Regions from separate parts of the Cupriavidus sp. 01L46 genome, predicted to be linked through region 2. Evidence: riboswitches for the same ligand, from Rfam matches in the RefSeq annotation. Region 2 holds a riboswitch; the other holds the start of a gene.

Region 1 (3,883 bases), on a different contig from region 2:
CGCCGGCGCAGGGCAGGACATCAGTTGCGCGGCACGGGCGAATTGGTGCCCACATGCGCGTACTGGCGCAGGGCTTCGTCCGCGCGTTCGTTCAGCTCGCGAATGCGCGCACGCACTGCATCAACGGGAATCGCGCCATCTTCTTGCTGCTTGCGCTTGAGCGAGAGCAGGTCCGAGGCGATGCTGATCGCGGCCATCACGGCAACGCGTTCCACGCCCTTGGCGGATACCCCGCCCTTGAGCCGCGTCATCTGGCCGTCTACCAGTGCCACGGCCTCCAGCAGCGCGGCCTCGTTGTCGGCGGCAATGGCGAACCGGTAGGACTGGCCGGCAATGATCACTTCGACTTGCTTATTGCTCATGCGTTTTCTCCGGGTGCCTTCTGTTCGGCGCGGCTGGCCGCATCGCCTTCGCCCAGCAGGTCGAGCTGGCGGGCGTCGCTGGCGGTGGGCAGCTTGTCCAGGATCGACTGGATGCGCAGCTGCGCTTCCTCGATCTTGATATTGAGCAGCTCGCGGTCGGCGGCCATGGCTTCACGGTCGCCGCGCAGCTGGCTGGCGTCGGCCTGCAGGCGTTCGATCTCCTCCCGCAGCCGCTGGTTCTCCGCCGCCAGGGTATCGGCATGGTGCAGCACACGCCCGATCTTGGCGGCGAGTTGTTCGAGTTCGGTGAGCATAGAGCCTGTCATATCTAGGGTCTCGGGTTCTGGGATTTTAGCCCAAGCGCTATCGTGCGGACGGCGAACGCAGACGTGTGTGACCGGGCCTGCGCGCCGAAGTTGCATGCATCGTCGTTTAACGGCATCCGTGGCGGCGGCTTTATGCCTGTTTCCAGGCGCTTTCCCCCCGTTTTGCCGCGGCATTGACGCTTGCCTCGAAACTGCCTACACTCGCGCACGTTCCAGGTGCTCGTAATCCTATTCACTACAGGGTTGCAGTTCAACGGGAAACAGGGAGCCAGCCACCGCCGCCAGGGCAGGGCCGAGCCAACCTGTGCTGCCCCCGCAACGGTAAGCGACCGTGATCGCAAGATCGCAAGGCCGACCACTCAGCCACTGAACCGCAAGGTTCGGGAAGGCGGTCGGACTGGTGTCGTCAGCCCGGATACCGGCCTGAACGAGAGTGCGCCGCCCTCCGCTGCTTTTTGCCGCGCAAGCCAGCGGCGCGCTTCGTCGCCAGACGGTCCGCGGGGGAACGGACCAGGCAGCTCTCTCCCACAATCCGCATCATGCGCTCATCGTCTTACAGGTCGAGCCGTCCGGCATTGCCGGCGCGCCCCGCCACCGCCCCCGTTTCTGTTTCCGTTTCTGTCTCCCGACAAGTCTGTGCCACGCCTGTCGCCTTGCTGGCCCTGCTCGCCGTGTGCGCGCCCGGCGCCGCCATGGCCCAGGCCAGCGAGGCCGCCGCCGTGCAGCCGGCCGCCGACGCGCAGCTCACGCCGGTGGTGGTCAGTGCCAATCGCACTCCCCAGCCGATCACCGAAGCGCTGCCGCACACGACCGTGGTGACCCGGCAGGACATCGTCAACTCGCAGGCGATTGATCTACGCTCGCTGCTGCGCACGCAAGCCGGCGTGGAGTTTGCCGCCAATGGCGGCCTGGGTTCCAATACCACCCTGTTCATGCGCGGGGCCAACAGCAACCAGACGCTGATCCTGATCGACGGCGTGCGTGTCTCGTCGGCCAGCAGCGGCACGGCCCAGTTGTCGAACATCCTGCCCGATCAGATCGACCACATCGAGATCGTGCGGGGCAACGTCTCCGCGCTGTACGGCTCGGATGCGATCGGCGGCGTGGTGCAGATCTTCACCAAGAGCGGCGCGGGCCAGGCCCCGGCGGCCAACGCGCAGATCGAGTACGGCAGCAACAATACGCGCCAGGGCACGGTGGGCTACGGCGGCCAGATCGGCGACACGTCGTTCAATATCACCGGCTCGGCCATCAAGACCGACGGCTTCTCGGCGATCAACACCAAGCAGCAGCCCAAGGCCAACCCCAACGACAACCCCTACGACAACAAGAGCGTATCGGGCCAGGTCAAGCATCGCTTCACCAGCGACTGGGACGCCGGCGTCACCGCTTACTATTCGAAGAGCAAGCTCTCCTACGACAGCACGGTGGGCAAGCCGACCGATGTCTGGTGGATGAACAGCGAGCTGTACACGGTATCCGCCTTCGTCAACGGCAAGATTACCCGGGACTGGAGCACGCACTTCAAGGTGGCCCAGAGCGAGGATCGCAGCGAGAACACCAAGAACGGCCTGTTCGACAGCCGCTTCAATACACGTAACCGCCAGTACACCTGGCAGAACGAATACGCGCTGGCACCCACGCACACCTTGCTGTTCGGCACCGAATACCTGCAGCAGGAGTTCGATTCCAGCACCTATGCCGCGCCCAACCGCAACGTGACCTCGGTGTTTGGCGGCTACGACGGACGCCTGGGCAAGCATCAGTTGCAGCTCAACGTGCGCAACGACCATTACTCGGACTTCGGCAGCCAGGCCAGCTACTTCGCCGGCTACGGCTATAACTTGACCAATGCGTTCAAGCTGATCGCCAACGCCAGCAATGCCTTCCGCGCGCCGACGTTCAACGAGCTCTACTATCCTGGCTACGGCCAGCGGGGCATCAAGCCCGAGCGCGCCAAGTCGGTCGAGCTGGGCGCGCAGTACAACACCGATGCCGCCGGCCTGCTGCGCGTGACCGCGTTCGAGACCCGCTACGACAACCTGATMACCTCGGCGCTGCAGCCCAACGGCCTGTACCTGGCGCAGAATGTCAACAAGGCCAAGGTGCAAGGCATCGAAGCCTCCTGGCGCGCCAAGCTGATGGGCACCGACGTGGGCGCCAGCATCACCTTCCAGAACCCGGTGGATGAGCAGAGCAATACGCAGTTGCTGCGCCGCGCACGCCGCCATGCCGCCTTCGACGTGGGCCGCCAGTTTGGCGACTTCCGCCTGGGCGGCGAGTGGATCATCTCCTCGACGCGCATGGATAGTGGCTCGCGCACGCTCGGCGGATACGGTATCGTCAACCTCAATGCCCGCTATAACATCGACAAGCAATGGTTCGTGGCCGCCCGTGTGGAAAACCTGTTCGACAAGAATTACCAGCTCGCCTATCCCTTCAACACGCAGGGACGCGCCGGCTTTGTCACGCTGGGCTGGCGTCAGAAATGACAATGAGGATGGTTGCCTGACATGCGCCGCGCGCTAGCCGTCTGGCTGATGCTTGCCGCCGCCGGCGTGGCGGTGTTCCTGCTGTCGTTGGCGATGGGCAGCGTGCCGCTGTCGGGTGCGCAGGTCTGGCAGGCGCTGTCCGGCGGCGCCGACGATACCGCCGGCGCCATCGTGCGTGAGCTGCGGCTGCCGCGCGCGGCAGCGGCGTTCGCGTGCGGTGGCCTGCTGGCGCTGACCGGCGCGCTGATGCAGGTGCTGCTGCGCAATCCGCTGGCCGAGCCCTATGTGCTCGGCGTATCGGGCGGCGCGGCCACCGGTGCGCTCACCGCCATGCTGATGATGTGGCCACTGTGGACGGTGCAGGCCGGCGCGGCCGGCGGCGCGCTGTTCTCGATGGTGCTGGTGGCCACGCTGGCGCGGCGCGACCTGCTGCATCCGCAGGTGCAGGGCGGGCACCATGAGGCCGGCTCGCGCCTGCTGCTGACCGGCGTGATCCTGGCCGCCGGTTGGGGCGCGCTGATTACCCTGATCCTGAGCGTGGCGCCCGAGGCCCGTTTGCGCGGCATGCTGTTCTGGCTGACCGGCGACCTGGGCGGCACCGCCAGCTATGGCCTTGCGCTGGGTGCGCTGGCGCTGGCCGTGCTGCTGGCCATGCCGATGGCGCGCTCGCTCAATGCCATGCTGATGGGCGAGACCGTGGCGC
Region 2 (6,413 bases):
GTAGAGCTTGCGGATCGGCTTGGTGAAGGCCCAGCCGTAGGCGCCCAGCATCAGGATGCCGTCGGTGGTGTCCACCAGCGACATGCCGGCGGTGAACAGCGCGGGGAACACCATGATGGTCCAGAAGGGTACGCCCTTGGCGGCTTCAGCGGCGGACAGGCCGAACAGCGCGACCTCGGTCGCGGTGTCGAAGCCGAGGCCAAACAGCAGCCCCATCGGGAACAGATGCCAACTGCGGCTGGCCAGCCGGAACAGCGGGCGGAACAGCCGCGAGAGCACGCCGCGGTTGTTCAGCAGCAGGTCCAGGTCCTGCTCCTTGAGCGCTTCGCCGCGCTTGACCGCGCGGAAGGCACGCCACACGGAGATCAGGATCAGCAGGTTGAAGAAGGCCAGCAGGAACAGGAACAGCGCGGAGACGCTGGTGCCAATCATGCCGCCCACGGCTTTCATGTCGGCGAAGCGTGTTTGCAGCGCGGCGGCGGCAACCGCGATGCCGATCGACATCAGCGTGACCACGGTGGAGTGGCCGAGCGAGAAGAAGAAGCCGACCGTCACCGGACGCTTGCCTTCCTGCATCAGCTTGCGCGTGACGTTGTCGATGGCGGCGATATGGTCGGCGTCAACGGCGTGGCGCAGACCGAGCGTGTAGGCCAGCACGGCGGACGCCAGCAGCATGGGGTGGTCGCGGAACGCTGCCAGTGCCCACAGCCATGCCCCCACGTTGGCGGCGATCAGGAAGACATAGAGCGCAATGACCTTGCGGCGCACGTCGGCGTCTTGGTCGTTGAAGATGCTGGCTAGAAAGCGGAACATGAGCGGTCCGTGAAAGATCGGGGATTCTGAGTGGATGGACGCCAGGCCGGGACTCATGCCCGCCGGCGGCGCCCGCGAAACAACCTGCGCCAGCCAATCACCACGCCACTGACGCAGACTACCAGCCCGGCAACCGAAAGCAACCAGACCGTTGCGTCCCAGGCTGGGCGATGGCGCACTAGCCAGCCAAAGTCCCAGCTGTGCGCGGCATGGAACAGCCATCGGTAGGCGCGGCGGCTGCGGTCGCTGCGGCCCAGCAGGTTGCCGGTGTCCGGGTCGATGTACGCCCACGTCGCGCCATCGTCGTCAAAGCGCACGCGCAGCACCGGCAGCTTGCGCGGCTGGTGGTGGCTGTACCAGTAGGCGTCATCCTCGTGCAGCAGGTCGTGGCCGGCGACGGTGGCGTCCGGCATCAGCCGCGCGGCTGCCTGGGCCAGTGCCGCGGCCGTGAGCGCCAGCGGCGCGCCGGTGTCGGCGCGATAGGCTTGCGTCGTGGCCGCGGTCGCCACCAGCATGACCGGCACGCCGGCCTGCCAGGCCAGCTTGATTTCCCTTGGGGGCACGGCGGTGTTGGACAGCAGACCCGCCAGCGTCGCGCCATCGCCGGCGGGGAAGTGCGGCAGGGTTGCCCCGGCGTAGCGTTCCAGCGCTGGCTGCGCAAACGCCCGCCCCGCAAACCACTGGTTGGGGTTGACCGACAGCCAGCCGCTGGCCAGCCACGCCAGCAGGAACAGCGATGCGGCCAGCCCGGCGATATGGTGCCAGGCCATCCAGCCGTGATAGGGCGAGGTGCCGCGGGCGCTGCCATGCGCAAACCGGCGGCGCACGCGCAGCCGCAGCCAGCCTATCCAGACGCCGCTGACGGCCACGGCAATGCACACGCCGGAGGTCCACAGCACGACCTGCCGCCATAGCGGCGGGTCGGCCCGCACCGGCGTGAAGTACAGCCAGTGCGGCACCGAGCCGAGCCAGTTCCAGAACCGTTCGGCGCGGCTCGTGTCGCGCATCACCTCGCCGGTCCTGGCAGACACGTACAGCTCGGAGCCGGCCGCATCGTCCAGCGCAATGCGATGCAGCGGCCGCCAGGGATTGAGCCCGTTGGGCACGGTCCACTGGTCGCGCTCCGCGGTTTCCACCCAGCGCGCGCCCGCCGCACCGGAGAAACGGCGGGCGATAGCTTGCGCGGCGACGGCATCCACCTGCTCGATGCGCGCCGCGTCGCGGGCGGAGACGGTGTAAGGCTTGCCGTTCCAGTCGATCATCCGGTAGACCGGGTGCGCGCCCATCATCTCCAGGCGCAGGCTGCGCGGAAAGCGGGTGAGGCCCGCGCTGGCCATCGCGGCATCCGGCGTGATCCTTACCCCGGGCAGGTCCAGCGGCGGGAGCCCCGCGTGGCGCTCGGCGTCGGTTAGCGCGGGAAAGGCCACGTACATCATGACCAATCCCGAGAGAAACCACATGGCGATCAGCAGGCAGCCCGCGATCCCGGCCCAGCGGTGCACCAGGTAGAGCCAGCGGCGCGTGAAGCGCCAGCACGCTTCACGCCAGGACAGGGGTGTGCTTGCCATGCCGGGCCTAGAAGTAGAAGTTGGCCGACAGCTCGGCCGCGCGCGGCCGGCCCAGCAGCCACTGGCTGCCGCTGTTGCCGGAGGATTCGGCGTAGTCGCGGTTGAACAGGTTGTACACGCGCAGCGTCAGCGCCGTCTTGCGCGATACGCGCCATTGCAGCGAGGCATCCACCGCCGTGTACGACGGCATGGTGGTGGTATTGGCGTTGTTGGTGTAGCGCTTGCCCACGTAGCGCAGGCCGCTGCCTACCTGCCACTGCGGTGCGAAGGCCCACGTCAGCCACAGGTTGGCCGCCTGCTGCGCAACGCTGGTGGGCACATTGCCATTGCGCGAGACCAGCGCGCCGTTCACGCTTTCCGCGAAGTTGTCGTAGCGGGCGCGCAGCACGGTGCCGTTGGCTTCCAACCGCAACCCGCGCATGAGTTCCACGCTGACCGAGGCCTCCAGCCCGCGCGAGGATTGCTCGCCCACCTGCACCGCCAACGCCGGGTTGTTGGCGTCGCGTGTCAGCAGGTTCTTCTTGACGATCTGGTAGGCGGCAAAAGTCCACTCGCCGCGCTGGTTCCAGAACGATTGCTTGACCCCGGCTTCGATCTGCCGCCCGGCGGCCAGCTTGAAATCCTTCTGTGCGTCCGAGGTGGAGATCAGTGCGTTCAGCGGATCGGTGGCGGTGGCGTACTGCGCATACACCGACAGGGCTGGCGTGAATGCGTAGACGGTGCCCGCGCGCCACGTGACGTTGTTGAAGCTGCGGGTCCAGTCGTCGCCCGTGAGCAGGTTGCCGCGTTCCAGCTGGGCATGGTCCAGCCGCACGCCGCCAATCACCGACCATTCCCGGGTCAGCTTGAGGCGGTCCTCGCCAAACAGCGCGGCTTGCGTGGTGTGGGTGCGAAAGCGCGGCGACGTGACAACGCCTGGCGGGCTGAAGAACTGGCCCGGGTCGAACTGGTAGGCATTGACCGTGGATGCGCCGCCATAGGGCGAGTTGCTGCTATTGGTGTAGTTGATGCGGTTAACGTCGAACCCCACCATGGCGGTATTGGCCATGCCGAACAACTGGCCATCGATCTTCAGGTCGGCGCGGTTGCCCACCTGTTCCTGGTCGTGCAGGATCTCCAGGTAGTCGGTGCGGCGCACCTGGCCCGTCGCGGGCAGGAAGGTATAGGACTCGGCGTCGCGCCAGTGGCGCTGGCTGGTGAGGTAGTAGAACTGGTTGCGCACCGTGACCCGCTCGTTGGGCTGCCACTGCGCCGCGAGCCGGGTCCAGCGGTCGCGGTAGGTGATGTCGGCATCGCCAACGTTGTAGTTCTTCTTGCGCAGCGAGGTGTCCAGGCCGCCGCCCGCCAGCGGCGTGCCCAGGTATTGCATCGGGTGCTGGTCGGCATCGTCATAGGACAGCGTCAGGTTGAACTCGGGCGATACGTCTAGCCGCACCGCGGCCGACACCGCCAGGCTGCGCGAGTCGCCCCGGTCCACCCAGCCGCCGGAGCGGTTATAGCTGGCGTTGAAGCGGTAGGAGAGCGTCTCGTTGACTGCGCCGCCGCTGTCGAACGCCGCGCGTGCTGTTCTTTGCGTGCCGCCGGTGAGCTGCAGCTCGTTGGCGATCGGCGCGCGTATCGGCTTCTTGGGGATCACGTTGACCACGCCGCCGATCGCGCCTTCGCCAACCATGACCGAGGCCGCGCCGCGCAGCACTTCGATGCGGTCCACGGACCAGGTATCGAAGGGGAAGGTGACGGTGCCGGAGGCCACGTAGAGGCGCGTGCCATCGTACAACTGCATCACCGAGCCTTGGCCTGCGAAGCCGCGTGCCGCGAGCGCCGTGCCGCCGTTGCCGGGCGCGCCATTGGACGTGATGCCGGTGGCGCGGGTCACGGCCTCGCGCAGCGACAAATCGCCGCGTTCGCGAATGGTGTCGCCGGACAGGACTTCCACGCTAGCGGGCGTTTCCAGCGGGGTCAGGCCAAGGCGGCTGCCGGTGCTGGTGGGCTCGGACAGCGCGAGCCCGGGCGGCTGCGAGGCGCTGCTGACTACCACCGCCGGTAGCATCGTGCTGCCGCGCGACGGCTGCGATTGCGCTCGCTCCGAAGGTTGCGCATCGTCCGCCGCCCAGGCGGCATCGGCGCCGAGGCCGGCGAAGGCCCCCAGCGATAGCGCGAGCGCGCAACGATGCGCGAGCTGGCGCGGCTTGGGCGCATGACGACATTTGCGTGGCGTGACGGCCGCCGGCGAGGCGGTACGGGCAATGCGAGGGCGCGCGGACATGAACTTTCCATCATTGGCCGCGGGCGACCCCGCCCGGCGGCAATAAACGAACCAGCCGCGGACGAGCGCGCAGTGACTGCCAGACGCGTGGCCAGCCGTCTCACGCCTGGCCGCCCGTCCGCAGCCCCGGTGATSGGTCGAAGGCCGGTATCCGGGCTTGCAGGGGGACGCCTGCCGCTGGGGCGCGTCCGGGGTGCCGCCTTCCCGCGCGATGATGCGCAGTGGCTGCCGCGGCCTGTTGGCGCGGCGTGACACCTTTGTACCTGCTGACCGTTGCGGGGGCAGCACAGGATTAGCCGCGGCATGGCCGGCGGCGCACCTGTTTCCCGTTTAACCCCCGCCGCGCGCTGCGCGCCGGAGGCACCTTCGAACCCTTGGCAGTCCACTTGCAAGGCAATTGCAAGTCAATTGCAATTGCTGGGTGGAATGCGAGGCGCATTGTAGCCGTATTTGCGCTGCTTTCGGGGGCGGATGGCAGGCGTTTTCTTTGCACCGTGCGAGTGCGCTGGCGTTTCAGCCTGGCGCAACCTGTCGCCATTTTGGTGCTTCATGCGGCATTTTCTGCGCTTCGAGGCCTTTCGTGCCGTCCTGCCGCGCCTTTCGCTAAAGAAGGCGAGCCCGGCTCCGATATCCGGAGATGCCGCATGCCTCCTGCATGACTGGCGATTGCCCCGAGAAGCGAGTGCCATGAATCGTCTGACCCTGCGAAAAAAGCTGTGGATTCCCCTTGTGCTGGCCTGGCTCGGCCTGCTGTTGCTGACCGTGATGCATGCCTTCCAGACCCGCCAGCTGCAAATGGCCGATCGCCGCAGCGAGCTGGCTAATATCGTCGACATGTCGCTCTCGCTGGTGCGCGACTATGCCGAGCAAGCGCGCCAGGGCAAGATGTCCGAGGCCGATGCCAAGGCCCAGGCCACGGCCCGCGTCGCCGCACAGCGTTATGGCAAGGATGGCTACATCACCATCGTCGGCGCGGATTCCGTGCTGTTGATGCATCCCATCAACGCCAAGCTCAACGGCAAGAACATGAGCGACTTCAAGGACGCCAAGGGCAACGCCTTGTACGCCGATATCGCGGCCCGCGGCGCGTCGGCCGACGGCGCGGGCCACCTGGACTACTGGTGGCCCAAGCCGGGCAGCGACCAGCCCAGCCCCAAGATCGGCTACGTGGCGCGCTTCAAGCCGTGGGGCTGGGATCTGGTCGCCGGCACGTATATGGATGACGTGCAAGCGCAGTTCCGCGCCTCGCTCTATCAATCGCTGGGGCTGCTGGTGCTGCTGGGCATTGTGATTTCCGCGGTGGCTACGCTGCTGATCCGCAGCATCCAGAGCTCGGTGGGCGGCGAGCCCGCTACCGCCGCGGCCCTTGCCTTGCGCATGGCCAGCGGCGACCTCACGGCGCGCGTCGAAACTCACCCGGACGACCGCTCCAGCCTGATGTACGCCATTGGCCATATGCGCGACCAGCTCGCCGGCACGGTGGCGGGCATCCAGCAATCGGCCGATTCCATCACCTCGGCGGCCCAGGAGATCGCTTCGGGCAATAGCGACCTGTCGAGCCGCACCGAGCAGCAGGCGGCCTCGCTGCAGCAGACTGCCGCCAGCATGGAGCAGATCACCGCGACGGTGCGCCAGAATGCCGACAACGCCAAGGAGGCCAGCCAGTATGTGTCCGACGCCTCGCAGATCGCGCAGCAGGGCGGCAGCGTGGTCAGCCAGGTGGTGGACAAGATGCGCGGCATCACCGCCAGCTCGCGCAAGATCAA

Evidence for each region. A riboswitch is a leader RNA that binds a small molecule or an ion and turns the genes downstream of it on or off. The one in region 2 is predicted to bind cobalamin.
Region 1: it holds a riboswitch for cobalamin, as region 2 does, so the genes downstream of both, AC1DS3_RS31100 (TonB-dependent receptor plug domain-containing protein) here and AC1DS3_RS04895 (TonB-dependent receptor) in region 2, are expected to answer to the same signal.

Annotation. Positions count from the first base shown of each region.
Region 1 covers NZ_JBFTSF010000273.1:135-4,017, forward strand. The annotation lists gene AC1DS3_RS31090 (cell division protein ZapA) at 21-362, opposite strand; gene AC1DS3_RS31095 (hypothetical protein) at 359-676, opposite strand; cobalamin riboswitch at 885-1,129, shown strand; gene AC1DS3_RS31100 (TonB-dependent receptor plug domain-containing protein) at 1,228-3,180, shown strand; gene AC1DS3_RS31105 (FecCD family ABC transporter permease) at 3,202-3,883, shown strand, end outside.
Region 2 covers NZ_JBFTSF010000016.1:2,050-8,462, forward strand. The annotation lists gene AC1DS3_RS04885 (HoxN/HupN/NixA family nickel/cobalt transporter) at 1-813, opposite strand, end outside; gene AC1DS3_RS04890 (PepSY domain-containing protein) at 867-2,381, opposite strand; gene AC1DS3_RS04895 (TonB-dependent receptor) at 2,389-4,647, opposite strand; cobalamin riboswitch at 4,773-5,030, opposite strand; gene AC1DS3_RS04900 (methyl-accepting chemotaxis protein) at 5,335-6,413, shown strand, end outside.